One region of the Micromonospora sp. NBRC 107095 genome, then DNA from elsewhere that is predicted to be linked to it. Evidence: riboswitches for the same ligand, from Rfam matches in the RefSeq annotation. Region 1 holds a riboswitch; each other region holds the start of a gene.
What was found. Region 1 has a riboswitch for cyclic di-AMP ahead of QSK15_RS14810 (transglycosylase family protein). Riboswitches for the same ligand answer to the same signal wherever they lie in the genome.

Region 1 (9,403 bases):
TTCTCGCCGGTGGCGGCCCGTCACGTCGTCGTCAGGGGAGCTGTGGGTAGAGCGCGGCGACGCCGCCGGCCAGCCCGGCCTGCACCTGGCGGCTGATGTCGTCGGCGACGATCTCGTACGCGTCGGTCTCGATGCCGTCCACGCCGATCTTGGCGATGGCCGCCGGGTCGGACTTCGGGCCGGTGATGTCGGCGGCCATGTCGGTGTCCAGGTAGCCGACGTGCAGGCCGGCGACCCGGACGCCCCGCTCGGCGAGTTGGACGCGCAGCACGTTGGTCATCGCCCACTCGGCGGACTTGGCGGCGCTGTAGGCCGGGTGAGCCGGGGAGCCGAACCAGGACAGCACGGAGAGCACGTTGAGGATCGTTCCGCCGCCGTTGCCGGCGATGACGGGTGCGAACGCCCGGATGGTCGACAGGGTGCCGATGTAGTGGGTCTCCAGCTCCAGCCGGACGAGGTCCAGGTCGCCGTCGAGCAGGTCGGTCCGGGTGTCGATGCCGGCGTTGTTGATCAGCAGGTTCACGTCGCCGGCCAGCTTCGCGGCGGCGGCCACCGAGGCGGGGTCGGTGATGTCGAGGCGGACCGGCGTCACGCCGGGCAGGTCGACGCTGTCGGGGTTGCGGGCGGCGGCGTAGACGGTGGCGCCCCGGGCGAGGAGTTCGGCGGCCAGGTGGCGGCCGAGGCCGCGGTTGGCGCCGGTGACGAGGGCGGTGCTTCCAGCGATCTTCATGGCGGCCACGTTATCCAAGCTGACTTCTGTTAGGCAAAGTCAGCTATCTCACCGGAGCGGGCGGACCGAATCGGGAATACGACCCGGACGCGCCCACAGCCGGACCGGTGACGACTCGTATCCTTTCCGCGAACCTCCGTACGAGCCGAGATGGGAGACGGTGTGAGCAACCAGGCCGAAACGTTGGAATTCCAGGCCGAGGCGCGTCAGCTCCTCCAGTTGGTGGTCCACTCGATCTACTCGAACAAGGACGTCTTCCTGCGGGAACTCATCTCGAACGCGTCCGACGCACTGGACAAGCTCCGGCTGGCCACCCTCGTCGACAAGGACCTCGTCGCCGACACCGACGACCTGCACGTCGCCCTGGAGATCGACCGCGACGCCCGCACCCTCACCGTGCGGGACAACGGCATCGGGATGACCCGCGACGAGGTCGTCCAGCTGATCGGCACGATCGCCAAGTCGGGCACCGCCGAGCTGCTGCGCCAGCTGCGGGAGTCCGCCGACGCGCACGCCAAGCAGGACCTCATCGGCCAGTTCGGCGTCGGCTTCTACGCCGCGTTCATGGTCGCCGACCGGGTCACCCTGCTGACCCGCAAGGCCGGTGAGACCGGCGGCACCCGCTGGGAGTCCACCGGCGAGGGCACGTACTCGATCGAGGCGGTCGACGAGGTGCCGCAGGGCACCGCTGTGACGCTGCACCTCAAGCCGGCCGACACCGAGGACAACCTGCACGACTACACCACCGAGTGGACCGTCCGCGACATCGTCAAGCGCTACTCCGACTTCATCGCCTGGCCGATCCGGATGACAGTCGAGCGGCCCGGCGCCGACGGTGAGCCCGCCACCAGCGAGGTGCAGACCCTCAACTCCATGAAGGCGCTCTGGGCGCGGCCCCGCGACGAGGTCGACGCCGCCGAGTACAACGAGTTCTACAAGCACGTCAGCCACGACTGGGCCGACCCGCTCGAGGTCGTGCACATGAAGGGCGAGGGCACCTTCGAGTACGAGGCGCTGCTGTTCCTGCCCAGCCACGCCCCACTGGATCTGTTCTCCCCACAGGGCCGCCGTGGCGTCCAGCTCTACGTCAAGCGCGTCTTCATCATGGACGACTGCGAGGCGCTGGTCCCGACGTACCTGCGCTTCGTCAAGGGCGTGGTCGACGCGCACGACCTGTCGCTGAACATCTCCCGGGAGATCCTCCAGCAGGACCGGCAGATCCAGATCGTCCGCCGCCGCCTGGTCAAGAAGATCCTCGCCACGGTCAAGGACCTCAAGGCCAACCACGCCGAGCGCTACCGCACCTTCTGGACCGAGTTCGGCGCGGTGGTCAAGGAGGGGCTGATCGACGACACCGACAACCGGGACACCCTGCTGGACATCCTGTCGGTGGCCTCCACCAACGACCCGGCCGAACCCACCGACCTGGCCGGCTACGTGTCCCGGATGAAGGACGGCCAGAGCGACATCTGGTACGCCACCGGCGAATCCCGGGCCGCCATCGAGAACTCGCCGCACCTGGAGGCCTTCCGGGCCAAGGGACACGAGGTGCTGCTCCTCACCGACCAGGTCGACGAGGTCTGGGTCGAGCGGGTCGGCACGTACGACGGCAAGACGCTGCGCTCGATCGCCAAGGGCGAGATCGACCTGGACACCGACGAGGAGAAGCAGCAGGCCGAGGCCGAGCGTGAGCAGCAGCGACAGGAGTTCGCGGCGCTGCTCGACTGGCTGGGGACCACCCTCACCGACAGTGTCCGGGAGGTTCGCCTGTCATCCCGGCTGACCACCTCACCGGCCTGCGTCGTCGGCGACGCCCACGACCTCACCCCGACCCTGGAGAAGATGTACCGGGCGATGGGGCACGAGATTCCCCCGACCAAGCGGATCCTGGAGATCAACCCCGGCCACCCGCTGGTGTCCGGGCTGCGCAAGGCCCACGAACAGGGCAGCGACTCCGCCGCCCTGACCGAGACCGCCGAGCTGCTCTACGGCTTGGCGGTGCTCGCCGAGGGTGGTGAGCTGACCGACCCGGCCCGCTTCACCCGGACGCTCGCCGACCGGCTGGCCCGCACCCTGTAGCCGTAGGGGATCGCTCGCCCGCTGCTAACGTCACGCGTTCCGCACGAGAGGCTGGAGTCCGTCGGTGCTCAGGATGGTGCTGCGTACGTCAGCCGCTGTGGTGGCCGTCTGCACGGTGACCGCCTGCGGTTCCGCACCGGCTCGTACAGCGGATCGGTCAGCGGGCGAAGCGATCCCCTCCGCGGCGCAGACGACGGGCTCGGCCACAGCCACGAAGCCGCCCGAGCCAGTAGTTCCGGCGACGGGCGGGCCGGGCTACTCCCCGGCGCTGTCCGCACGCCTGGTCGCCACGGACTCGGTGCCGTCAGGATTCACTGTGGACATTGCGACAGTCATGTCGCCCGATGCCGGGAAACAACGCTCAGACGCCTGCTCGGGCAGCATGACCCCGCTGTTGTCAGCGAGGCGGCTGACCGGGACTCCGTCAGCGATGGCCGCGGCCACCCTCAGCTATGACGCGGGCCCGGATGACCTGTGGGTGGGGACCGAAGTCCTCAGGACGTACGCCGATGACGGTGCACGACGAGCAATGGCCGACCTGCGAACCCTGATCGGCCGTTGTCCCACCGTCGCATCGTCCGGCCAGGGCGGCAGCCATCGCTTCGCAGTGGCAGCAGGGCCGCGGTTGGGCGACGACAGCATTCACGTCAGGTGCAGCGCGACCTACGGTGCCGACACGCTGGAATGCGACAGCGTCCTCGTCCGGATCGGGACCACTCTGGTGGTCATTCAGGAGGAGGGCAACAAACCCGGTGGTGACAGGTACCTGGACCAACTTGCCGAAGCTGCGCTCCGCAGATACCAGGCGACCGCCTGAATCGAACTGTCCGGCCGGGCCGTGGCCGTGTTCGCACCGCCTGCTGTGCCGACCTGATCGGAAACGGTCCACGATGGTCACTGCACAGACGTCGTTCGCCCGCAACCGCTGCGGGACCCGCCCCGCGTGGCCCGGTGAAAGAGTTCACAAGGGGTGGGCGACCGTCACCGACGGTGCCTAACGTCGGTCGGGTTCGCCAACGCGGACACCACGGCCGGCAACGCCAAATCCTGCCCCCGGTCGTCGGAACCCAGTCACCCGGGCAGGAGCGGGGGACCCACACGTTCCTCGGTGCATGTCACCTCGGGGTGAAGCCGCCACCGCGCGGCCGGGCTCCTCGGCCCGAACCCGACAGCTCACCTCGCCGGCGTGGAGGAAGCTCACATGACGTCTGTCTACACCCCCCGTCACCGACGGGTCACCACCCGCCGCCTTGCCGTCGGCACCCTTGCCGTCGGCGCGGTCACCGGCGCTGTCGCCCTCTTCGGGCCGGCCGCCCCGGCGCAGGCCGCCGTCAACTGGGACGCGATCGCCAAGTGCGAGTCCGGCGGCAACTGGAAGATCAACACTGGTAACGGGTACTACGGCGGGCTTCAGTTCTCGCAGAGCACCTGGGCCGGTTACGGCGGCAAGAAGTACGCCGCCCGCGCCGACCTGGCCAGCCGTGGCGAGCAGATCGCCGTTGCCGAGAAGGTGCTCGACGGGCAGGGCATCGGCGCGTGGCCGACCTGCGGCAAGAAGGGCGGCTCCGCGACCAAGTCCGCCGCGAAGTCGTCGACCAGATCCACCGGAAAGTCGACGACGTCGACCGCGAAGCCCACCAAACCGCAGGAGCGGTCGTCGCGTGGCGAGCAGCCGGCGACCCGCGACCACCAGCGCACCGCGCCGGTGGCGGGCGGCCAGACGTACCTGGTCAGGTCGGGCGACACCCTGTCCGAGATTGCTGCCGACCAGCGGGTGGCCGGCGGCTGGCAGGCCCTGTACGAGGACAACCGGCAGGTGGTCGGAGCAGACCCGGGTCTGATCTTTCCGGGTCAGCGGCTCAGCCTCTGACGGATGACACACGAACGCTCGGCCGGATCACCGGCCGAGCGTTCGTGTGTGTCGTGCTGTCAGCCCGGGTGCCCATGATGCCTCGTGCGGGCCGCCGTCACGCCGCCGAGGCGGACGCCTTCGGCCCTCGATGCGACGATGCCGGGCCGGCGTTCCAGCCCCAGCGGGACGCGGGAACCGCGGACTCCCCGGGACGGCCCGCGCCCACGTCGTCACTGTCGTCGCCGTCGGTGATCCTCTCGACCGAGTCGGGCGTGCTGCGGGACAGTCGCAGCGAGTGCTCGGCACCGGCACGGGCCGCGCACGGCCAGGACTGACCGGCGCACTGAAGGTTGCGGCACCGGCCCTCGTCGTCCGGCTCGTGTGCGCTCAGCACGTCGATCGCCAACTGCCACAGCAGCGGGTCGGTCACGTCGTGCGGACGCTCGGCGGTGCGGCTCGGTCGGTTGCTGGTGTCGTCGGACATGAGTGGGCCCCCCTCGTCAGGCTGTACCCCTCAAGGGTCACCCGTCAGCCGCCGGCTAAACCGCCGACCTGCTGTGATGTGTCTCTGATCGCAGCTCGGACGCGGACGCCGCACGCGTATCGGTCAGTCCGGCAGGAGTGGCATCTCCACCCCCGGCTCCCGGCCGAGCAACACCGCCCGGGTGAGTGCGGCCGATCCGAACCGGTCGCGGACCGCGTCCACCGCAGCGTCCAGATCGGAACCGGCATCGGGCTGGAACGGCAGCTCTGGCTGGACCGGGTTGTCGTCGAGGTTGCCTACCGAGACACCGATCAGGGTGACACCACGGCGATCGATCTCGGGCAGCGCCGCGCGCAGCAGGGCACGCGCGGCGGCGAGCAGTGGCGTGGTGTCCGCCGTCGCCTTACCCACCGTGTGCGAGCGGGTGGCCCGGGTGTAGTCGCCGAAGCGCAGGCGCAACACCACTGTGCGGCCGGACCGCCCGGCCGCCCGCATCCGCCGGCTGACCCGGTCGACCAGGCCGGCGAGGATGGCGTCCAACTCCGTGGAGGCGTGCGGGGTGCGACTGAGCGCGTGCTGCGCGCCCATCGACCCGCGCCGCCGCCCCACCTGCACCGCCCGGGGGTCGCGATTGTGCGCCAGCGCGTGCAGGTGCCGGCCGGCGCCCGCCCCGAGCACCGACACCAGCGCCGCCTCGCCGAGGCGGGCCACCTCCCCGACCGTACGGATCCGGCGTTCCCGCAGCTTGGCGGCAGTGACCGGGCCGACGCCCCAGAGCCGTTCCACCGGCAGCGGGTGCAGGAACGCCAGCTCGTCGTCCGGCGCGACCACCAGCAGGCCGTCCGGTTTCGCCACCCCGCTGGCCACCTTGGCCAGGAACTTCGTGCGGGCCACCCCCACCGTGATCGGCAGGTGGACCTGGTCGCGGACCTCCCGGCGCAGCCGTTCGGCGATCTCTGCCGGTGGCCCGACCAGCCGCCCCAGCCCGCCCACGTCGAGGAACGCCTCGTCGATGGAGAGCCCCTCGACCAGCGGCGTGGTCTGCCGGAAGATCTCGAAGACCGCGCGGCTCGCCGCCGTGTACGCCGACATCCGGGGCGGCACCACTATCGCGTCCGGGCAGAGCCGCCGCGCCTGCTGCCCGCCCATCGCGCTGCGGACACCCCGCGCCTTCGCCTCGTAGCTGGCCGCGAGCACCACACCGCCACCGACGATCACCGGCCGGCCACGCAGGCGCGGGTCGTCGCGCTGCTCGACCGACGCGTAGAACGCGTCCAGGTCGGCGTGCAGGATGCTGGCGCCGGGCGACACGTACACATGTTCGCATGACGCCCGGCCAATGCGGCAGTGAGCTGGGCGAACGTCCGATCAGTCGAGGCAGAACTCGTTGCCCTCGGGGTCGGCCATGAGCAGATGACCGGCGGCCAACGGGGGAGTGGGCTCGTGCCGGCCGAGGCGCTTCGCGCCGTGCGAGACCAGCCGTTCGGCCTCCGTCTCCAGGGCCGCCATCCGCGCGTCACCGGTCAGCCCGGGGGCAGCCCGGACGTCGAGGTGGACGCGATTCTTCACCTGCTTGCGCTCCGGCACCCGCTGGAAGAACAGCCGTGGTCGCGCGCTCTCGAGGTCGACCACCGCCGACGCGTCGTTGCGGTTCTCCGGCGGCACACCCATCGCCTCCAGTGCCTGGTCCCAGGATTCGAAGTCCCCGGGTGGTGCCTGCACCTGGTAGCCGAGCGCCTCGGCCCAGAACGTGGCCAACCGGGCCGGGTCGGCGCAGTCGACGGTGATCTGCACGTCGCGGATCACGGCGGATCCCTGGTGTCTGATCTGGTCGGTCATGGTCTGAGCCTCTCGCGGATAGCGGACAGGGTCGTTCCGCTATCCGTGCAACGATCGACGAATGACCGTCGAGGCGACGACCGAGCGGGTGCTGCGCCTGCTGGCGCTGCTGCAACGACGACCGTCCTGGACGGCCGCCGAACTCGCCGCCGAGTTGGGGGTCACCGGCCGTTGCGTGCGCCGCGACGTGCAGCGCCTGCGGACGCTCGGTTACCCGGTGCACGCCGTGTCGGGCGTCGGCGGCGGCTACCAACTCGGTGCGGGCACCCGGCTGCCGCCGTTGCTCCTCGACGACGAGGAGGCGATCGCCACGGCGGTGTCGCTGCGGCTGGCCTCCGGCGGCACCGTCGCCGGGGCGAGCGAGGCGGCGCTACGGGCACTCGCCAAGCTCGACCAGGTGATGCCGTCGCGGCTGCGCGCCGAGGTGCGGGCGGTGCACGGCGCCACCGACACCCTCATCGGTCCGGTCGCCGAGATCGACGCGGAGTTGCTGGTGACACTGGCCCGCGCCTGTCGGGACGGGGTGCGCGTTCGGTTCCACTATCCCGGCCGGGGCGCCGGGGGCCAGGAACGGACTGTCGAACCGATCCGGATGGTCACCACCGGGCGCCGCTGGTATCTGATGGCCTGGGACGTCGACCGCGACGACTGGCGGACGTTCCGGCTGGACCGGATGGAGGCGACGGTGGCGACGACCTGGCGTTTCCGGGCCCGCGAGCACCCCGATCCGGTCGCCTTCGTGCAGCGGGCAGTGACCGGGGCGCCCTACCGGTACCTCGCCCGGGTGCGCGTGCACGCCCCGGCCGACCAACTGCGCCAGGTGGTCCCGCCCCAGGTGGGACGGGTCGAGGAGGATCGCGACGGGTGGTCGGTGCTGGTCCTCGGCGGCGACAGCCTGGACTGGCTCGCCGCGCACCTCGCCCGGCTGAGCTACGAGGTCGAGGTGCTGGAGCCCGCCGAGCTGCGCGAGGCCGCGGGCCGGCTCGCCCGTCGCCTCGCGGTGCTGGCCGGTGCGACGTCGGAGGCCGACACGCGGTGACGCAGCGTGTAGTGCCGCAGCGACACCGGGCCGCCGTCGGGCGCCGCCCACGGTGCCGTGCTGGTGCCGACACACCGCCATCCCGCGCGCTCGTACAGGGCGACGGCCGCGGTGTCACCGGCGGTCACCTCCAGCACCAGGTCCGTCGCGCGTGTGGCCGCCCACCGGCGGGCCCGGTCCAGCAGCGCGCTGCCCAGTGCCAACCCCCGGGCTTTCGGCACCACGAACAGACGGGCCACCTCGGCCGTCGGCTGGGCCAGCGACCCGCCCGCCGGGTCGGGCACCCGATGCACGGCGATGTGCCCCACGACGGCAGCGTCCGCATCGACTGCCACCCAGGCCCGCGCCGGCTGCGGTTCGCGGAGCCAGCGGTGCGGGTCGGCGGGCCAGTTCATCGGGTACCTGTCGACCCGGTGAACCTCGGCGAGCGCCGCGACGCAGCCGTCCAGGTCGGTGGCACGCCGTCGGCGGATGCGCGGTGGGTTCACAGGTCGTCGAACGGGCTGGCGTAGCGGAACTCGCCCCGGATCGACTCGTCCCACGCGTGCAGCGGCCGAGCCATGAAGTACTGCGGTCCCCACGGTTGCGGCGGGGTGACACCCAGCTCGACGGCGGGCCGGAACCCGAAACGCGGGTAGTAGTCGGGGTGCCCGAGCAGCACCACGAGCGGCTCGTCCCGCGCGTCGGCCGCGCCGAGCACCGCGTGCATCAACGCGCTGCCGACCCCGCGCCGCTGCCAGTCCGGCAGCACGCCCAGCGGCCCCAGGCCCAGCGCCACCGGCGCACCGCCCACCAGGCCGCGGGTGGCCACCACGTGACCGACCACCTGGCCGTCCGAATCAACCGCCACCAGGGAGTACGCGGGGAGCCAGCCCTCGTCGGTGCGCAGCGCGTCGACGAGCGTCGCCTCGACCGGTGTGCCCGGACCACCGTCGGCCTTGGCGAAGGCGGCGGAGTGCACCGCTCGGACGGCGTCGACGTCGGCGGGTGTTTCGCGTCTGATCAGCACCGCGCCACCATAGACGCGGTGAGTCGCCGGCTCCACGCGATTAGCGCCGGCATCGATCTGCCGGCGGTCGCGTCGTTCGGGCGACGTGCAACGGCGATGGTTGTGCCTGGTAGTCGTGCCCGACAGTCGTCGCGGCTGGCGGCTGGCGGCTGGCGGCTGGCGGGCTGGCGGGCTGGCGGCTGGCGGCTGGCGGCGGCGGTGGCTGGCGGTGGCGGATGGTGGTGGCTGGCCGTGGTGGTCGGCGGTCGTGGTGGTCGGCGGTCGTGGTGAACGGCGGTCGGCACTTCGCGGACATAGCGGGGAAACGCTTGATGTCTGTGCGTCATCATGATGCCGCACAGACATCAAGCTCATCCCGATCCCGATCCCGA
Region 2 (9,403 bases), on a different contig from region 1:
GTCATCCGGATGGACGGCCCCACCGACGAGGTCATCCGGGCATACGAGGCGTACGCGAACAGCAAGTAGAGTTCCGCGAACGTCCGGCATCGACACGGCACCCCGAGGACCGCGTCGCCCGCGTTGGGGCGGCGCGGTCCGCGCGTTAAGGTTCATTCCGTCGCCGCTCGGGCGGAACCTTCCGTTAACGCATCCCTGAGAGTGAGGATCCGGCAATGACGCAGGACCAGACCACTGGCCCGGACGCCGAAGCGGAGAACCCGACGCCGTGGCGCCCCTCACGGACAGTGGCGGTGGTTCTCGCCGGAGGCACCGGGACCCGGCTGGGCCTCGGCATCCCGAAGCAGCTGCTGAAGATCGCCGGTAAGCCGATCATCGAGCACACCCTCGCGGTCTTCGAGGCGGCACCGGAGATCGACGAGATCATCGTGCTGATGGCCACCGGCCACGTCGAGGACGCCCGGCAGATCGTCGAGAAGGCCGGCCTGCGCAAGGTCACCAAGGTGATCGAGGGCGGTGACACCCGCAACGCCACCACCCGGATCGCGCTGGACGCGGTCGGCCCCCAGGACTGCAACATCCTCTTCCACGACGCGGTGCGTCCGCTGGTCAGTGGCCGGATCGTGCGCGAGTGCGTCAACGCGCTCTGGAGCTACGCCGCCGTGGACGTGGCCATCCCCTCCGCGGACACGATCATCCAGGTCGACGACAACGACTGCATCACCGACATCCCGACGCGCTCCCGCCTGCGCCGTGGCCAGACCCCGCAGGCGTTCCGCTCCCCCACCATCCGCGAGGCGTACCGGATCGCCGAGGGTGACCCGGACTTCGCCGCCACCGACGACTGCGGCGTGGTGCTGCGCTACCTGCCCGGCACCCCGATCAAGGTGATCGACGGTTCCGACGAGAACATCAAGGTCACCCACCCGGTCGACGTGCACCTGGCGGACAAGCTCTTCCAGCTCGCCGCCGCGCAGGCACCCCGGCTCACCGACCACCGCAGCTACGCCGAGGAGCTGACCGGCCGCACCATCGTGGTGTTCGGCGGCAGCTACGGCATCGGTCACGAGCTGGCCGAGCTGGCCCGCCGCTACGGCGCGCAGGTCTTCCCGTTCAGCCGCTCCACCACCGGCACCCACGTCGAGCGCGCCGAGGACGTCGAGGCCGCGCTGACGACCGCCTTCGAGGCCACCGGCCGGATCGACCACGTGGTGGTCACCGCCGGGATCCTGGAGCGGGGCGCCCTCGCCGAGATGGACGAGGAGACGATGGACCGGGTGCTCCAGGTCAACTTCGTCGGCCCGGTGACCATCGCCCGGCAGTCCCTTCCCTACCTCCAGCAGACCAAGGGTCAGCTGCTGCTCTACACCTCCAGCTCCTACACCCGGGGCAGGGCCCGCTACGCGCTCTACTCGGCCACCAAGGCCGCCCTGGTCAACCTCACCCAGGCGCTCGCCGACGAGTGGGCCGACGTGGGCGTCCGGGTCAACTGCATCAACCCGGAGCGCACCGCCACCCCGATGCGGACCCGGGCCTTCGGCGAGGAGCCGGAGCACACCCTGCTCGCCGCCGAGGCCGTCGCCCAGTCGTCGCTGGACGTGCTGATCTCCGACCTGACCGGTCAGGTCATCGACGTACGCCGGGCACCCGGTGACGGGCCCACGCCGAACGTGCCGGTCCAGGCCGGGTCGGGTTCTCTGAAGGCACCGGCCGGCGCCACGTCCGCGAACTGACGCCGGCGGCGGCGGAACCACGAACGGAGCGACATGCGCGGCGACCTGGTCCGAAAGCTGGCCGCCCGGTGCCTGACCATCGGGTTGGCCGTGCTGGCCTTTGTCGTGCTGGCACTCACCGGTGCCACCGGTTGGGGGCTGGCACTGGCCGTCGCCGCGCTGGCCGCCACGGCCGCCGAGCAGCGGATCCGGCCCGGCGCCGACCTGGTGGCGGAGACCACGTTGATCGCCGCGGCGATCCTGGTCGGCTACGCCCGGCGGCTGGACGACGGGCTCAACCTCGCACTGGTCGTCACCGGGCTGGTCCTGTTGGGGCTGGTGCTGCTGGTGGGTCCGCTGCGCACCGCCGGCAGTCTGGAGATCCGGACGGCCAACCTGCCGGTACGCGCCTGGACGCCGCTGATCGCCGACCAGCTCGGCACGGCGCTGCTCGGGCTGCTCGCCGCCCTGGCGCTCGCCGCCGCGCTTGCCCTGCCGGCCGGGGTGGCGCTGGCCGCCAGCCTGCTGGTCGGGGCGGGCGCCGGTGCTGTCGCACTGGACCTGGCCCGGCGACGGTTCCGGCCACGGGCCGGTGGCGGGCCGGTGGCCGCCGCGCTGCGCCGCCACCGCCCGGAGTTCCTGCTCTACTTCTCCGCACCCCCCGGGTCGGAATACCAGGTCACCATGTGGCTGCCGTACCTGGAACGGATCGGCCGGCCGTTCCTGGTCGTGCTGCGCGAACCGGAGTTCCTGGCCCCGATCGCGGCGGCAACCGACGCGCCGGTCGTCTACTGCCCCACCCTGGGCGCGATGGACGAGGCGCTGGTGCCGAGCCTGCGGGTGGCGTTCTACGTCAACCACGGGGCGAAGAACAGCCACTGCGTCCGCTTCACCCAGCTCACCCACGTCCAGCTGCACCACGGCGACAGCGACAAGGCGCCGAGCGCCAACCCGGTCTCGGGCATCTTCGACCGGATCTTCGTGGCCGGGCAGGCGGCGATCGACAGGTACGCCCGCGCCGGGGTGCAGATCCCGGCGGACAAGTTCGTGGTGGTGGGTCGCCCACAGGTCGAGTCGATCGAGGTACGCGCGGAGCCGGCGCGAGGATTGGCGCACCCCACGGTGCTGTACACCCCGACCTGGACCGGGCACCATGCCGACGCCGACTACTGCTCGCTGCCGGTGGCGGAGAGGCTGCTGCAGCGGCTGTTGGAGCGCGGCGCGACGGTGATCCTGCGGGCCCACCCGTACACCGCGCAGAACCCGGCGTCGGCCCGCCAGCTGGGCCGCCTCACCGAACTGCTCGTCGTCGACCGGGCGCGCACCGGCCGTCAGCACGTGGTCGGCGCGGCGGCTCGGGAGCTGAGCCTCACCGAGTGCGTCAACTCCTCCGACGCGCTGGTCTCCGACGTGTCCGGCGTGATCTCCGACTTCCTCTACTCCGGAAAGCCGTACGCGGTCACCGACATGGGCGACGAGGGCGAGCGGTTCGTGGAGCGCTTCCCGTTGGCCGGGTCCGGTTACGTGCTGCGCCGGGACATGTCCAACGTGGACGACGTGCTGACCGCGCTGCTGGACACCGACCCGCTGGCCGAGGCCCGCTGGGCCACCCGCCGCCGCTACCTGGGTGACTTCCCGGCCGAGTCGTACGCCGAGGCGTTCCTGGCCGCCGCCCGCCGGGAGCTGGCACCGGCCGAGACCCTCACCGCGTCCACCCCGGCATAGCCGCTCAGCGGTACGGATCCAGCAGCGCCAGCACCGCCGTCGGGTCCTCGACGTGCGCGTTGTGGCCGAGGCCGGGCAGGGTGGCGACGGGCACGCCATACTCCTTGAGCTGTTCGTCGGTGACCATCGGGTCGTGCTCCCCGCGCGCCAGCAGCACCGGCACGTCGGTCGCCGCCAGCAGCGCGGCCAGGTCGGGCTCGCCGACGGCGAACGCGGTCGGGTCCATGGCGAGGCGCCACCGGCCGTCGACCTGGCGCAGCCCGGCGTCCACCACGGGGGCGTCCGGCGGGACCAGGCCGGCCAGCCCGGAGACCCGCAGGTAGCGGCGCGCCGCCTCGGCGCGGGTCGCGAACCAACTGACCGGGCGGGCGGCGAGGTCGGCGGCGCGGGTCAGCTCGTCGGGTGACCAGACGGCCTTGATGCCCAGTCCGACCACGGCGTCCACCGGCGTCCCGGCGGCGCGGGCGGCCAGCGCGAGGCCGACCACCCCGCCCAGCGAGTGCCCGAGCACGACGAGCCGGTCGCCGGGTGCCAGGCCGCGCGCTATCTGGTCGGCGAACCCCGCGAAGGTGTACGACTGAAGCGGTGCCGCCCAGCCGTGGCCGGCGAGGTCCGGTGCCAGCCACCGCCCCGCCCAGCGCTGCTCCAGCAGCGGCGCCCACGGCAACCAGACGTCCCCGGTCGTGCCCATCCCGTGCAGGAGCAGCAGGACCCGCCCGCGACCGGCTTGACCACCCGATTCATCCACCACGGCCGCAGTCTCCCACGGTTCACGGCCTGGTACGAGAGCCGTCATCCACGCCGCCCCCACGAAACCATGATCCATTGTAGAGTTCCGGGCCGGACGGACAGAGCCATCTGTCGATTCCGTCCCGAGGGGAGCCACTGTGTACAGGATGTACGGGTCGGCGCTGGTCGCGGCACTGGCAGCCGTCACGCTCGGCGTACCGCACTGGGCGTCCGCGACGCCATCGGACGTGGCCGCACCGAACGTCGCAACGATCGCGGCGGCCGATCGGGTGCTGCGGGTCTACAACAACAACATCGAGAACCTGGTGGTGAACAACTCCGACGGGAGCTGCACCCGGATCTCCGGACCGGACCACCTGACCTCGATCCTGGTCGACGACGTCGGTCGCACGGGCACCAGCGGCGTGGTGGCGCCCGACATCCTGATCGTGCAGCAGGTGCGTGGCACCGGCCAGGCCGAGGCGTACGCCGACCAACTGTCGGCGAAGTTCGGCTACCCGGCGGGCAGCTACGGGGCGATCGTGGCGTGGGACGACCCGGAGCCGTGGGGCAGCACGCACAAGTGCAGCTCGCAGTCGCTCGGGGACCTCAAGAAAAAGCAGACCAACGGCATCATCTGGAACAAGCGCACGCTCAACCTGGCCAGTGGCGACATCTCGAAGTACTGGAGCGCGGGTTGGCTCAAGCCGGGCACGGCGTACGCGAACGGCGCCGGGTGCACGCTGTACAAGCCGCCGAACAGCGACCCGGACAGCACCGACTACTACAAGTGGAAGCGGACCAGCGCGATCGCGGCGCGCTTCACCATCAAGGCGACCGGCACCAGTGTGTTCGCCGCGACGATGCACCTGCCGCAGGAGAATCGGCAGAACGCCTGCGCCGGCGACGGCGACCGGGGCATCGCCAACAGCGGCATCCACCTCGGTGCGGACGCGACCACGCTGCTGAACGCGTCGACGATCCGCGTGGTGGGCATCGACGCGAACCGCACCGGCATCGCCCCCGGCACGCTCAGCGGCTACGGCATGACCGGGTACGGGTCGGCGGCCACCAACGGTTCCAGCAAGATCGACTACTTGTTCGTCAGGGGCAGTGTGCAGTCGTCCGCCGTCGACCACACCGTGGTCGGGACGAAGTCGAACCACAAGGCGTTGTACGGCTTCATCACCTACTGACCGCACAGTCGAAGACGCCGCGGGCGCCGGCCCCTTGTGGGGGACGACGCCCGCGACGGTCAGCGTGCCCGGGTCAGGCGGAGTAGCCCCGGCTGGTGATCCAGTTGGCCAGGTCGATGGTGGTGATCCAGTACGACGGGTCGGCTGGGTTCGCCGAGTCGGCGATCCGCACGGTGCGACCGTTGTCCTTGTAGCCCACGACGGCGATGTAGTGCCCGCCGCCGTAGGAGTGCCAGCCGCCGTCGGTGTCGGTGGCGTCCCCGACGACGTTGGCGACCACGCCCCGGCCGTCGGTGATGGCCTTCACCACGTCGGCCTGGAGCCGGTCCATCTGCGCCGGGCTGGGCGCGCTGGGGAACATCCGGGTCCGGTACGGGGAGCCCTTCACCTCGGCGTTGAGCACCCGGGTGGTGTCCTCGGCCGAGTTGGTGCCCATCTCGGTGGTGCCCAGCTCGGCGCCGAGCTCCTCCTGGGTGCGGTCGATGCCGGCGGCGCTGAGCGCGTTGCGAGTGGCCGCCGGACCGCAGTTGTAGTAGGTGTTCTGCGCCTCGTAGTCGTAGTCGAGCACCTTGGTCGCGGGCGGCTTCGGCGGCGTCGGCTTCCGGGTCAGGTCGGGGTTGATCTTTGCCTTCGCGGCGGGGGACGCGGCGCTGGTGGTCGGCGCGGCGGTGGTCGGTGCGACGCTGGCCGAGGGGGACGCGTCCCGAGCGTCGCCACGGGAGGCGGCGACGTCGCTGCGCATCTCGGCGACGGTGGTCGCGGTGCGCTGGTCGGCCGGGGCGTCGTCGGCGGTGGTGAGCAGGGCGCCGCCGGTGGTGGCGATGGCGAGGGCCGCGGCGGAGGCGGCAACGATCTGGTACGGGCGCTCGGTGACGAGGCGGCGGAGCTGACGCTGCAGGGTGTGCTTCACGGGGTCCTCCACGGATCGGGGGGAGAGCGGCACACCGGGGCCGGACCGGTATCCGGGCAGGCGCCAGCGCGCGGACCGTGGTCCGCGGATGGTGAACCGCTCAGGGGAACGCCCGGCGTGGCCGGGCGGGGAAGGCGATGACCCGGGGGGTCAGCTCACCGTCACTGGACGAATGAGCGGGTGCACCGCCGCGCCGTGGAGGCGAGGGAACAACCGAGGGGTGGAAAGGTGCTGCACGAGGATGGGACTCCTTCCGACACCGCCTACCGGGTTAGCTGACGGATTCGGGCGGGAAGATCGCCCTACCGCGGGCCGTGGCTCGCGGATTCACCCCGGACTTACTGATGGGTCCCCGGTTCGTTGATCACGATTAAGCGGGTCGGTGCGGCGTCGCGTCTTGCGATCGGTTACCGCACCGGACGGGACGACACTACTGGCCGCCCACACGCCCTGCCAAGCGAGGTTCACCTGCGCAAACCTCAATTGGCGCGGCAATTTCTGCGCGTATTGCCGATGATGTGACTCGATGGGACAACCGGTTACGGGCGCGCCTGCGGGCGACAACCGGACAGGCGACGAAGAACGCCACCATAATCGCGGGAACAATGGCGCGGCTCGCGCCCGGCGTCCGATTTCACAATTGCGTGACCGGCCTCACATCACAGATCGGGCTCAACCCGCCCGGAGCGGGCGCCACCGTGCCACGACGGCCGGACGCAACGCCCGGGCCACCGTCCGGCGGGCGGGCGCCGGGTCGGGGCGCAGCCGGGCCGCCGCCGCGTACGCCTCCTCGGCGAGGGTACGAGCCGACTCGGCGGCCAACTCCGCGTCACGCCAGGCGGCCCGCTCACGGTCGGCGGCCACCTGGTAGTCGGCCAGCCGCGCATCCCGGACCACCCGGCTGATCAGCACCTCCTGCTCGACCGGGTGGCGTCGGGGATCCCAGCCGTGCCGGTGCCCGAACACGTCACCGAGCTGCGCCATGCTCAGGTCACCCCGCCAGTACGCCGCCATCGCCGCCCGGTGCAGATAGCGCTCCCGGGCCGCGTACTCGGCGGGGGTGTGCGGGGTCCGTGGGGTGGGCAGCGCCCCGGCGCCCGCGAAGCGACGCGCGGCGGTGTCCGCCGCGTCGTACCCGGTCCAGGCCCGCTCCATCTGCTCCTGGGCGCTCAGCCAGGCGGCGCGTCGCCGCTTGGCTGTCGTCGCCGCGCCGGCCGCGGCGACGGCCACCTCCTCGGCGTAGCGGCGCAGGTCGGCGGCCTCGGCGGCGGCCACCTCCCGAACGGTGGGCGCGGCCGGGAGCGGGTCAGCGGGCCGGTCCCGTTCGGGACGGGCGGCCAGCACGGTGAGCAGGCCCAGGGTCAGCAGGACCAGGGTCGACCAGATGGCGGCGGCCCGCGGCACCTCGGTCACGAACTGGTAGAAGACGACGGTCTCCATGGTCGGCACCTCAGGAAGAGAGCAGTGCGATGGGGCCGCACCGGCCGGCGGGCCACGGAGGGCCACCGGTCGGCGGGTGGGAAGCGGGTGGGGCGACAGGCGCGGCGGCGGGACGATCGTCCCGGTGGCTCAGTGCCGGGGTGGGGCCCGGCAGGCCCGACCGCTCGCACTGTCGACCAGGGGCAGCCGGTCGGACTCCGCCGCGCGGACCGGAAGCACGCCGGTCGCGATGACGCCCGGCTCCTCGGGGAGCGCCCCGGGCGAGTCGACAGCCCAGGCGGGAGCAGCCTCCTCGACGGCGTCCTGTGGGATCGCCGCTGCCGGGCACGCCGCAGCGTGCGCCCCGACGTGCCGACAGGAGGCCGCCAGCGGCCCGACGGCGGCGGAGGCCGACACCACGCTCGACGTTGGCACCGGGCTGGGCGTCGACGCGGCGGCCGTGGCCGGGCCTGCGCCGAGCGCCAGGGCCGCGACGACGGCGAGGCTGGTCAGCACCCGCGTCGCCCAGCGCGCCACCCACCACAGCGGACAGGTGAACGCGACCGGAAGCACGTCCCCACGCTACCGTCACGCCGAGCCGGGCGCACCGACCACGGGCGTGTCGGATCGCGCCGCGCCGACCCGTGTGACCAGGGTGGACGCTGTCAGCGCAGGTCGGCGTACGGTGATCGACCGTTGGCCTGACCGACCTCGTCGGCGGCTCCGCTCTCGGGGGCTGGTGCGTCGCCGTCACCGGCGGCACCGGCCGCGCGTTGCCGGGGGACGGGCGCGGACCGGGCCGGACGGCGCGGTGCGAGCCGGCGCATCATCGGGGTCTCGACGAAGCGGTGCAGCAGCCCGGCGAGGATCAGGTTCGCCACCAGGAAGCCGAGCACCACGGCGGGCCCACGCCAGCCCGCGAAGCCGGTCCCCCAGTCCCCGCTCCACCGCAGCACGCTCGTCATCACCAGCACGTGCACCAGGTAGAAGGCGAACGAGACCTCACCGAGCCAGATCAACGGCCGGGACCGCCACGGCGAGCGCCGACCCCGCACGTCCGCGTCAGCGGCAGCGGTGATCACCAACAGGTACGCGACGGCGAGCAACGTGGTCCACAACTCGGCGCGGATCCACTGCGCGGCCGCCACCCAGGTGACCACGAAGATCGCACTGGCCACGGCCAGACCCGGACCGCGCCAGAGCCCTCGGCGCATCAACTCGGCCGCCACCGCGCCCAACCAGAACTCCAGCGACCGGACCGGCGGGAAGATCTGGGTGAACCACCACCGACTCACCTCCGGCACCAGCTCCTGCGCCGGCCAGAGCGCGAGGATCAGCAGCGGCAGCGCGACGATCAGCGCCCAGAGCAGCTTCGGCCGGGCCCGGCGCAGCAGCGGCAGGGCGAGCGGCAGGCAGAGGTAGAAGAAGAACTCGCAGGAGAGCGACCAGCTGACGGTGTTGATGCTGTAGAACCAGCCCGGCCGGGGATCCCAGGCCTGCAGCAGCAGCAGGTTCTCCAGCGCGGCCGCCGGCAGGACCGGGTCGGCGAACCACCAGGCGACCACCAGCGTCGCCGCCCACAGCACCAGGTGGTTCGGGTAGATCTTGGCGACCCGCCGCCGCCAGAAGGTCAGCCGGGAGTCACCCGGCCGGGCCGACCAGACCAGCACGAAACCACTGAGGATGAAGAAGAACTGCACCCCGGAGAGGCC
Region 3 (9,403 bases), on a different contig from region 1:
GGAGTCGGTGCCGGTGGCAACCATGCCCCCTCATCGTCACGACCTGTTTGCGTCTGCTCGCTCTGGTGGCCTGCGCCGCGCCGCCCATCGGGTGCTGGTCCTGGTCGCTGCTGCTGCGGTCGGCGCCGGTCTACTGACCGCGCCGGCGCATGCCGCGCCCACGGTCGACGAGATCGAGGCGCAGATCGACAAGAAGTGGGAGCAGTTGGAGCCCACCATCGAGCAGTACAACAAGGTTCGGGCGCAGCTGAAGGTCAACCGGAAGAAGTCGGCGGACCTGCAGAAGAAGATCGAGCCGCTGGCGCTGCAGAGCGAACTGGCGCTCAACCGGGTCGGCGACCTCGCCTCCCGCTACTACATCTCGGGCCCGTCGCACGACATCGGCGCGCTGCTGGTCAGCGCCAAGCCGGACACGCTCACCGAGCAGCTCACCATCCTCGACCGGCTCGCCGCGCAGGAGCGCAAGGAGGTCGAGGGTGTGCTGGCCGTGCGGGCCAAGTACGACGGCGAGAAGCAGAAGCTGGACGCGCTGATCGTCACCCAGACCAAGCAGCAGAACGATCTGTCGGCCAAGAAGAAGCAGATCGACGCCGAGATCAAGCAGCTCGAGGCGTCGATGCCGAAGACCACGGTCAAGACCGCGGCCTGCCCGACCATCAACGGAGTGGTCAGCGAGGCGGCCCGTACCGCGATCAAGACCGCCTGCGGGAAGGTCGGCAAGCCGTACGTCTGGGGTGCCACCGGCCCGAACTCGTTCGACTGTTCGGGGCTGACCCAGTACGCCTACAAGGCGGCGGGGATCTACCTCACCCACCACACCGGTGACCAGTGGAACGAGGGCAAGGCCATCGCGCGGGCCGACGCCCGCCCCGGTGACCTGGTGTTCTTCTTCTCCGGCCTGAGTCATGTCGGGCTGTATCTGGGCAACAACCAGATGGTGCACGCGCCCCGCGCCGGCAAACCGGTGCAGGTGTCCAGCATCACCACCATGCCCATCGCCGGGTTCCGCAGACCCGGCTGATCCACCTGACGCGACACGACGGCCCCCGGTCACCGACCGGGGGCCGTCGTGGTTGTCAGCGGGGCGCGCCCACCGGGGACGGCAACAGCTGCACGTCGGCGAGGTCGACGTACATGATCCGGTGGCCGAACTGGATCTGCGCGTAGCGGTTCTTGCCGCGGATCACCGTCCAGTCACCGGGCGAGGAGCCGTCGAACGTGCTGGCCCGGTAGTACTCGCCGGCCAGCACCGCGCCGACGGCGTACCGCTGTCCGGCGGCCAGGGTGTACTGCAACGGCGAGATCGTCTGGTAGGGCACCCCCTCCGGGTACGCCGCCTGCTCCGGGTACGCCCGTCCGTACACCGGGATGGTGGCCCGTCCGGGTTTCGGGGTGGCCACGACGCCGACGGTCCAGCTGGCGGTCGGCGCGGACGGCGGGTTGTGGAACCAGGCCCGCTGCCCGAGGTACCAGATCGCCGTCCAGTCACCCTGCCTGCCGGCCAGCGCGTACGTCTGCCCGGCGGATGCCCGCGCCCCGTGGTCGGACACGGCCATCGTGTTCGGGGTGCCGTCCGGGCGGAGCGCGACGTCGTTGACCAGCGGCGCGTCCGCGGACGGTGCGCTCCGGAGCACCACCGCCGAGGAGCCACGCGGTACGCACGGCACGCCGGCGGTGACGCAACCGGTGAACGCCGGCTGGTTGGTGGCGTAGTCGGGGTCGATGCGGACCAGACCGGTGGCCGGGGTGCCGGTGTCCAGTCGGGGTGCGTGCAGCAGGTCGAAGTAGTGCGTCCAGTCCCAGTACGGTCCCGGATCCCAGTGCATTCCCCGCACGGTGGAGGCGACGGTGCCGGGCACGTTGTCGTGGCCGATGATGTGTTGCCGGTCCAGCGGGATGCCCAGCCGCAGCGCCAGGTGCCGGACCAGCTTCGCCGAGGTCCGGTACATCGCCTCGGTGTACCAGGTCCCCTGCGCCGCGAAGCCCTCGTGTTCCAGCCCGATCGACTTCGCGTTGACGTACCAGTTGCCGGCGTGCCACCCGACGTCCTTGGTCTTCACATGCTGGGCGATGTGCCCGTCCACCGAGCGCAGCGAGTAGTGCCAGCTGACGTAGGTCGGATCCTGGACGAGTTGCAGGGTCGTCGCCCAACTCGCCTCGGTGTCGTGGATGACGATGTATTCGATCTTCTGTCGGGCGGGCCGGTCGGAGAGGTCGTGGTTGCCGTAGTCCCCGTCGCCGAACGCCTCGTAGGGTGCCGGGATCCACTCGCAGGAGATGGTGCGGGGGCACTCCACCCCGTCTGGGCGGGCCAGCTGGCGCAGGCCCAGCCGGTCCAGCCAGGAACGCTCGGGCCGCACCGCGCGGGCCGGCAGGGTGATCCGCTGGCCGTCGTCGGTCACCCGGGACTGGCCCGCACCGATGGTGGTGAAGACCTCGTCGGCGAAGGCCGCGGCGGCGTCGGCGCTGTCCGCGCCCGAGTAGCGGGCCACCGCGCCGTACCAGGCGGCCGGGTCGGTGTCGGCACCGACCGGCGCGTCCAGCTCCCGTTGGTACGCGCTCAGCAGCGCCGCCCCACCCCGGATGTTGAGGCCCGCGTCGGTGCGCAGTGCCTCGGGGGCGACTCCGGTCAGCGTGGCGGCGGCGTCCACGGTCTGCAACGCTGCGGTGGACGGCGCGGGGGCCTCGACCGGTCGGGGCGCGGGCACCCGGGCGGGCCGGGAGTCGTCGCCGCGCGGGTCCTCGGCACCGGTGTCGTGGTGACCGCGCCCGGGTAGGGCGGCCACGTGCCGGGCGTCGGTCAGGTGCATCGGGCCGTAGCCGCCACTGGTGCTCGGTGTGCCGGCGTTGGTGTCCCAGCGGGACTCCAGGTAGGAGACGCCGAGCAGCACGACTGTCGGCACCCCGTACTCGGTGGCCGCGGCGGCGTACTGCTGCTGACGGTCGGTGGTGGGCGCGGCGGCGGCCGGGCCGGCGGAGAGTGGCACCGTGGTCGCGGCGGCGACCACGGCGGCGGCGAGCAGTGCCCGCCAGCCGGTCGACAGGGTTGGATGGTGCATCGAACCCCCTAGATTCTCGCGGAGTGAGGTGAGGTCACCATCGCGCCGTCCGGGAGGTCAGGTCAATACCTTTCCATCTATCGAAGCCTGGGGAAAGAATTCTTCACGCACGGTCGGTGACCTCGTCCAATCGGTACGGAGTGTCACGGCCGTGCGGGTTGCGGATCGGTAACAAGCGTCTCTACTCTGGTCATTCGTCGGGCCGACAGCAGCTCCGCCCAGCCCGGGCGGTAACGGACCGACACCGCCGAGTCGTTTCCGAGCGAACCGGGGACCCAGGTCCCTCGGGGTGAATCCGCAGCCACTGCGGTAGGGCGCCGACTTCCCGCCCGAACCCGTCAGCTAACCCGGTAGGCGGTCAGGAAGAAGGAGTACGGAACCCCGGTGGCACTCCATGCCCCGCGGCCGTCGTCCGAGCGGTCGGCATCAGCCGGCCCGGCGTCGATCGTGCCGCGCCCACGCTGGTCCCGCTTCACCACCGCACTCGCCGCCCTGGCCGGCATCGCCGTCGTGCTGACCGGCAGTGCCACGGCGGCGCACGCCGACCCGTCGGTCGCCGAGATCGAGCGCCAGATCGACGCCGACTGGAACAAGCTCGAACCGATCATCGAACGGCACAACGCCACCCGCATCGACCTCGCCGCGAAGCGCAAGCAGGCCGACGCGCTGGCCGCCCGGATCGCCCCGCTGGAGCGCCAGGTCGACGCCGCGATGGACAAGGTCGGCGCCCTGGCCGCGCGCGCCTACAAGGGTGAGAACGTCTTGACCGTCAACGCGGTGCTGGGCAGCCGGTCGCCCAGCGAGGTGGTCGGCCAGCTCGAGATGCTCGACCGCTTCGCGCACAACCAGCAGAAGGACGTACGCGAGGTCGCCGACCTGCGCGACCAGCTGGCCGCGCAGAAGGCGCCGCTGGACGAGATGGTGGCCCAGCTGACCCGCACCGAAGCTCAGCTGGCGGCGAAGAAGAAGCAGATCAACGAAGAGATCGACCGCCTGCAGAAGCTGCGCCTCAAGGTGTACGGCAACGGCGGCGGTGGCCCACTGCGCCCCGCGCCCTGCCCGGGCAGCTACCCCGGCGGCGCCGCAGGCACCGCCGTCAAGTTCGCCTGTGCCCAGATCGGCAAGCCCTACGTCTGGGGTGCGGAGGGTCCGAACTCGTACGACTGCTCCGGGCTGATGCTGGCCGCCTGGGCGAAGGCCGGCGTGTCGCTGCCGCACAACGCCGCCGCGCAGAGCCGCGTCACGAAGAACGTCAGCAGGGGCGACCTGCGCCCCGGCGACCTGGTTTTCTACTACAGCGACATCCACCACGTCGGTATGTACGTCGGCGGCGGCTGGGTGGTGCACGCCTCGCAGGCCGGTCAGCCGGTCAAGATGAAGAAGGTCGACGACGGCCCGATCCACAGCTACGGCCGCCCGGGCTGACCCCGGATGACGACAGGGCCCGCCGCGATCCGTCGCGGCGGGCCCTCGTCGTCGTGGTTCAGCGGGTGGGCCAGGTGCGCCAGTGCTGCCAGGCGCGGCTGGGCGTCGGCCCCCGCTGGCCCTGGTAGCGCGAGCCGTAGACCGCCGAGCCGTACGGGTGCTCGGCCGGCGAGGAGAGCCGGAAGATGCAGAGCTGCCCGATCTTCATGCCGGGCCACAGGGTGATCGGCAGGTTCGCCACGTTCGAGAGTTCCAGCGTCACGTGACCGGAGAAGCCCGGGTCGATGAAGCCGGCGGTGGAGTGCGTGAGCAGCCCGAGCCGGCCCAGCGAGCTCTTGCCCTCCAGTCGGCCGGCGAGCTGGTCACCCAGCGAGATGACCTCCAGCGTCGAGGCGAGCACGAACTCCCCGGGGTGCAGCACGAACGGCTCGCCGTCGGGGACCTCGACCGCCGAGGTCAGGTCGTCCTGCTGCATGGCGGGATCGATGTGGGTGTAGAGGTGGTTGTTGAAGACCCGGAACAGCCGGTCGAGTCGGACGTCGATGCTGGACGGTTGGACCAGGGTGGGCTCGAACGGCTCCAGGCCCAGCGTGCCGGCCTTGATCTCGGAGACCAGGTCACGGTCGGAGAGCAGCATCGGACCACCATAGCGTCTTGTATGCCGGGCGAATTCGGTGCCGGTGACCAGCGCGTCGAGGTCGCTGCTCGTACATTTGTTCGATAGAATGCCCACATGGCTTCCTGGTCCGAATTCGCCGCCGACGAGCCCCGACTCGCCGACGGGATCCGCGTTCTCCTCCAGCAGTACGGGCCGGGCTTCGGCTATCTGGCCACGGTCCGTGCCGACGGCGGGCCCCGCGTCCATCCGGTCTCCCCGGTCATCACCGCCGAGGGGCTGTTCTGCTTCATCATCGATTCGCCCAAGCGTCGTGACCTCGAACGGGACGGCCGCTACGCGCTGCACTCGTTCCCGGCGGAGGAGAGCGACGACGAGGCGTACGTGGCGGGGCGGGCCCGTCCGGTGACCGATCCGGTCCGGGTGGCGCAGCTGGCGCAGAGCGCCCGCGCCGAGCCGCAGGTCGACTGGCGGCTCTTCGAGTTCACCATCGACGTGGCGATGCTCACCCGCCGTGAGCAGCACATCGCGGGCGTTCCCGGCCTCGCGCCGGGTCGGCCGGCCGTGCGGGTCTGGCTCGACCCAAACGCCCCGTCGGCGGTGGCCACCCCACTGGCCGTCCCGCCGACGCGCCCGACCCGCCTCAGCCGTGACGTCCAGTGCACGGCCGCCTGACAAAGGCCGGAAGATCGACTCGGCTTCCGTGAAGCGGCGGTGTCCCGGCGCTTCGGACGCCCCGACTCTCAGGAAATCGAGTCGATCAACCCGGGCTGATCCGGGTCGTGCGGTATGCGGACACCTGCGGCCGGCGGGGGTACCTGGGTGCACGGGCTCGACGACTCGGGTACAGTGGTGCCGCTTGCGGGTGTAGTTCAATGGCAGAACATCAGCTTCCCAAGCTGACAGTGCGGGTTCGATTCCCGTCACCCGCTCCAGCGCGAAGGCCCTGGCCAGGACGACAGTCCCGGTCAGGGCCTTCGATGTTGTTGCGACCAGCAACGCCAGCAACCCGGCGCCGCTCAAGACCGCGAAGAACCCGGCCCTTCCCGCGTTAACCTCGCCGGCCTCCCAGAGCGTTCAGGTGGTGGGAGGTACACACATGCAACGACCTCGGGACGTGGTGCCACCGGAGGGCTTCGCCGAGTTCGTCGCGGGGCGCTCAAATGCACTGCTGCGTTCGGCCTGGCTGCTCACCGGTGATGCCGGGCGGGCCGAGGACCTGTTGCAGACGGTCCTGGCGGACGTCTGGCGGCGCTGGGCCACGATCAACAGTGCCGGGCATCCCGAGGCGTACCTGCGCCGGGCGTTGTTCACCACCTACGTCTCCTGGTGGCGGCGGCGCTGGCGCAGTGAGGTTCCGAGCCAGCCACCGGACGAGCCCTCACGGGGCGACATGGCCGTCGAGTCCGCCGACCGGGACGCGGTACGGCGCGCGTTGGCCCGCCTCAGCCGGCAGCAGCGGGCGATCGTGGTGCTCCGCTACGTCGAGGACCTGACGGTGCAGCGGACAGCGGAAGTGCTCGGCTGCTCGCACAACACGGTGAAGGTGCAGGCCTTCCGTGCCCTACGGATTCTGCGTACCGATCCGAATCTTGAGCTGTTCGCCGCCTGGGGGTCGAGAAGTGACGCGTGAAGATGAGGACATCAGGCTCCTGTTGACCAATGCCGTTCCGCCACTGACGCCGCCACCAGATCGGGTTGTCCAGGTGGCCCGGCGGGTCCGCCGGCACCGGCAGCGGCTGATCGGAAGCACCGCGCTCGCCGTGGCCGTGGCCGTTGGGCTGGGCGTTGGAGGGGCGCAGATATTCAACCGCGTCCCTTCACCCCACACGGCTGCCGATCGGGGGCGGTGGACTTCGTGCCTGGAGGCCGCACCGGAGATGGTCGCGCGCGGCTTCCGTGTCCCGACCAGTGAAGCAGCCGCCCTGCCCCGTCTCGGCGATGACTTCATCCCCACCGCGGTCGTCGTCTGCGGGGTGGAGCGTCCTCCTGTCCGGTCCGAATGGCTTTTGACGGAGCGGCGTAGCGATGACGCCACCGCCCTCGCCGCTCTCGTCGCCGCCCTCCGCCGGCCCGACGCGCCGGATAATCCCGGCTTTGCCTGCAGAGCGGTCCTGCAGGAGGCACCCTGGCTCGCGCTCGTTGACGCGGACGGCCGGTGGATGCGGCCCGGCATACCACTCGATTCCTGCCACGACATTCTGCCGGACGATTTCGGGGCAGCGCTCGATGCTCTGCCGCTGACCACCGTGGCGACCCGTCCGGTCGCCGAGAGCGATTCGGCCAGAGCGGGTTGCAGCCAGCGCGAGGTCGACATGACATCCTTGGTGGCCGACCGTGAAGCCCGTGCCCTGCCAGAGCCGTTCCCCGCTGGGCAGCAGGTCCGCCTCTGCGTCTACTACGTGCCGAAGAGTAGGCCGGGGAACGGCGAGCCACTCGGCGAGTTCGCGCACGGAACGGTGCTGCCGGAGGACCGACGAGCGGCGATCGAGGGTGCGCTGCGGGGGTCTCGACCGGCGAACCCGTGCAGCACCCGTGCGAGTCGGTTCGCTGTGCTGATCCCACTGACCACCAACGAGCCCCGCACCTACGTCGAACTCGACGGCTGCCGCCGAATCACCGTGCGAGTCGCTCCCGACCAACGGACCATCGGACAGGGCGACGCCGCGTTGATCGAGCTGATCGACAAGCCGTGACCTGTCGGGCGAGGCATCCGGGGATGTCCGGGCCGCGCCTCGACGTCAGGCCGAGACCGCCTGGAGACCCGTATCAGGGGCGCCCAACGGGAACTCGCAGACGGTGCGCCACGGGCTGACGTCCGGTGTGCCGGCGATCAGCCGGACCCCGCCGACGGCCGCGTTGATCGGCAGGTACGCGGCGACGGTTTCCGCCGCGTGGTTCAGCACGGGCTTGTCGGCGTCGTGACCGATGGTCAGGTGTGGCACCACGTCGCTGTGCGCCCCGGCGTACGGGGGTGTCTCAGGAAACCGTCGCCACACTGCCCCGGTGAGGTCGCGGAAGGGCCGATCTGGCTGCGGAGCAAGCCAGAGGACCGCATCACCGAACCAGTCGACGTGCGTCAGTGCGACATCGAAACGTGGCACCCCGGCGATGGTGTCCCGCAGCGCGGCCAAGGCCTGCTCGGTGATCCGCTGCGGAGGCAGGAACGGGTAGAGCACTGTCACGTGCGCCGGCACGCCCCACGAGGCGGCCCGGTCGAGTGATGCCCGGAACCTGCCCACCGCCTCCTCGGCCTCGGGTATCGGCACGATGAGCGCCGTCTGTGTCGGCTCCATACCCTGCGGCTTCCTATCGGTAGTCGGCGAAGATTCGGCGTTCCACGCCATCGACGGTGACCGGGCCCCCGTGGGGAAGGATCCACTGTGGTCTGGTGTGGCCGAACGGGACGCCGACGCAGATGACCGCCTCGGGGTTGTAGCGGGTCACCACGTCGACGACGGTGTCGCGCTGCTGTTCGCGTAGCCGTGCCCGATCGTCGGCCGCAGGTCGACGGTTGTGGTCGGAGACCGGCGGACGGGCGACCACTACCGCGTCGACGGCGTTGAGGAGACCGCGTTCACCGAGCGATCGGACTATCCAGCCGACCTCGCGGGCGGGAAGGAGTTCCTCCGACGTCTCGATGAGCAGTACCCCGCCCTGTAGGGCCTCGGGGGGAAACGGGAAGCGTCCCGCCGTCAGGATCCACTGGATGACCTCCAGGCAGCCACCCCAGGTGCGGCCGGTGACCGCCCGCGACGGCCCGTACCAGCTCCACGGCTGCGTCGGTTCGCGCTCGCCGAAGGACTTCAACGCCTGCGGGTCTGCCCAGTCGATGCCGATGTCCTCGGACTCACCCGGATCGGTGATCTCCAGCCGTTCCCCGGTGAGTAGGGCCGCACGCAGCGACCGGGCGTGGACGTCGTCGACGGCGGGCCCGGGGCCGAGATGCACCTGGGACGACCCGCCGTAGAAGCTGGCGATGCCGAGACCCCAGAGCCAGTGGTGCAGGTTGGTGTTGTCGCTGGTGCCCAGGAACGGCTTCGGGTCGGCTCGGGCCAGGTCGGCGTCCAGGTGGGGGATGACGGTGATCTGGTCGTCGCCTCCGATGACGGCGAGAATGCCGCGTACCTGGGGGTCTGCGAAGGCGGCGTTCATGTCTGCCGCCCGCGCTGCCGCGCTCGCGCCCACCTGGCGGGTGGTGGGGTATTCGACCGGTACGAGGCCGGTCAGGTCGGCGAGCCGTCGCATTGCCTGTTCGTGGATCGCCGGATAGGCGCCGGCCGCGGCGAACGACGGCGAGAGG

Region 2: another riboswitch for cyclic di-AMP. It lies ahead of QSK15_RS11105 (C39 family peptidase); the one in region 1 lies ahead of QSK15_RS14810 (transglycosylase family protein).
Region 3: another riboswitch for cyclic di-AMP. It lies ahead of QSK15_RS01130 (C40 family peptidase); the one in region 1 lies ahead of QSK15_RS14810 (transglycosylase family protein).

The regions. Positions count from the first base shown of each region.
Region 1 covers NZ_BSTU01000002.1:538,234-547,636, forward strand. The annotation lists gene QSK15_RS14795 (SDR family oxidoreductase) at 32-730, opposite strand; gene htpG (molecular chaperone HtpG) at 881-2,809, shown strand; gene QSK15_RS14805 (hypothetical protein) at 3,126-3,626, shown strand; cyclic di-AMP (ydaO/yuaA leader) riboswitch at 3,838-4,010, shown strand; gene QSK15_RS14810 (transglycosylase family protein) at 4,011-4,679, shown strand; gene QSK15_RS14815 (hypothetical protein) at 4,777-5,145, opposite strand; gene dinB (DNA polymerase IV) at 5,269-6,456, opposite strand; gene QSK15_RS14825 (VOC family protein) at 6,514-6,984, opposite strand; gene QSK15_RS14830 (helix-turn-helix transcriptional regulator) at 7,046-8,023, shown strand; gene QSK15_RS14835 (GNAT family N-acetyltransferase) at 7,915-8,511, opposite strand; gene QSK15_RS14840 (GNAT family N-acetyltransferase) at 8,508-9,032, opposite strand; gene QSK15_RS14845 (hypothetical protein) at 9,129-9,302, shown strand.
Region 2 covers NZ_BSTU01000001.1:2,382,831-2,392,233, reverse strand. The annotation lists gene QSK15_RS11130 (ABC transporter ATP-binding protein) at 1-69, shown strand, start outside; gene QSK15_RS11125 (bifunctional cytidylyltransferase/SDR family oxidoreductase) at 216-1,733, shown strand; gene QSK15_RS11120 (CDP-glycerol glycerophosphotransferase family protein) at 1,767-3,437, shown strand; gene QSK15_RS11115 (alpha/beta fold hydrolase) at 3,442-4,188, opposite strand; gene QSK15_RS11110 (hypothetical protein) at 4,325-5,362, shown strand; gene QSK15_RS11105 (C39 family peptidase) at 5,436-6,284, opposite strand; cyclic di-AMP (ydaO/yuaA leader) riboswitch at 6,518-6,659, opposite strand; gene QSK15_RS11100 (hypothetical protein) at 6,945-7,712, opposite strand; gene QSK15_RS11095 (hypothetical protein) at 7,842-8,264, opposite strand; gene QSK15_RS11090 (acyltransferase family protein) at 8,357-9,403, opposite strand, start outside.
Region 3 covers NZ_BSTU01000001.1:229,314-238,716, forward strand. The annotation lists gene QSK15_RS01120 (C40 family peptidase) at 8-1,021, shown strand; gene QSK15_RS01125 (N-acetylmuramoyl-L-alanine amidase) at 1,077-3,059, opposite strand; cyclic di-AMP (ydaO/yuaA leader) riboswitch at 3,295-3,430, shown strand; gene QSK15_RS01130 (C40 family peptidase) at 3,444-4,484, shown strand; gene dcd (dCTP deaminase) at 4,543-5,121, opposite strand; gene QSK15_RS01140 (pyridoxamine 5'-phosphate oxidase family protein) at 5,218-5,775, shown strand; tRNA gene QSK15_RS01145 (tRNA-Gly) at 5,962-6,035, shown strand; gene QSK15_RS01150 (SigE family RNA polymerase sigma factor) at 6,200-6,733, shown strand; gene QSK15_RS01155 (hypothetical protein) at 6,723-7,796, shown strand; gene QSK15_RS01160 (2'-5' RNA ligase family protein) at 7,842-8,396, opposite strand; gene QSK15_RS01165 (LD-carboxypeptidase) at 8,410-9,348, opposite strand.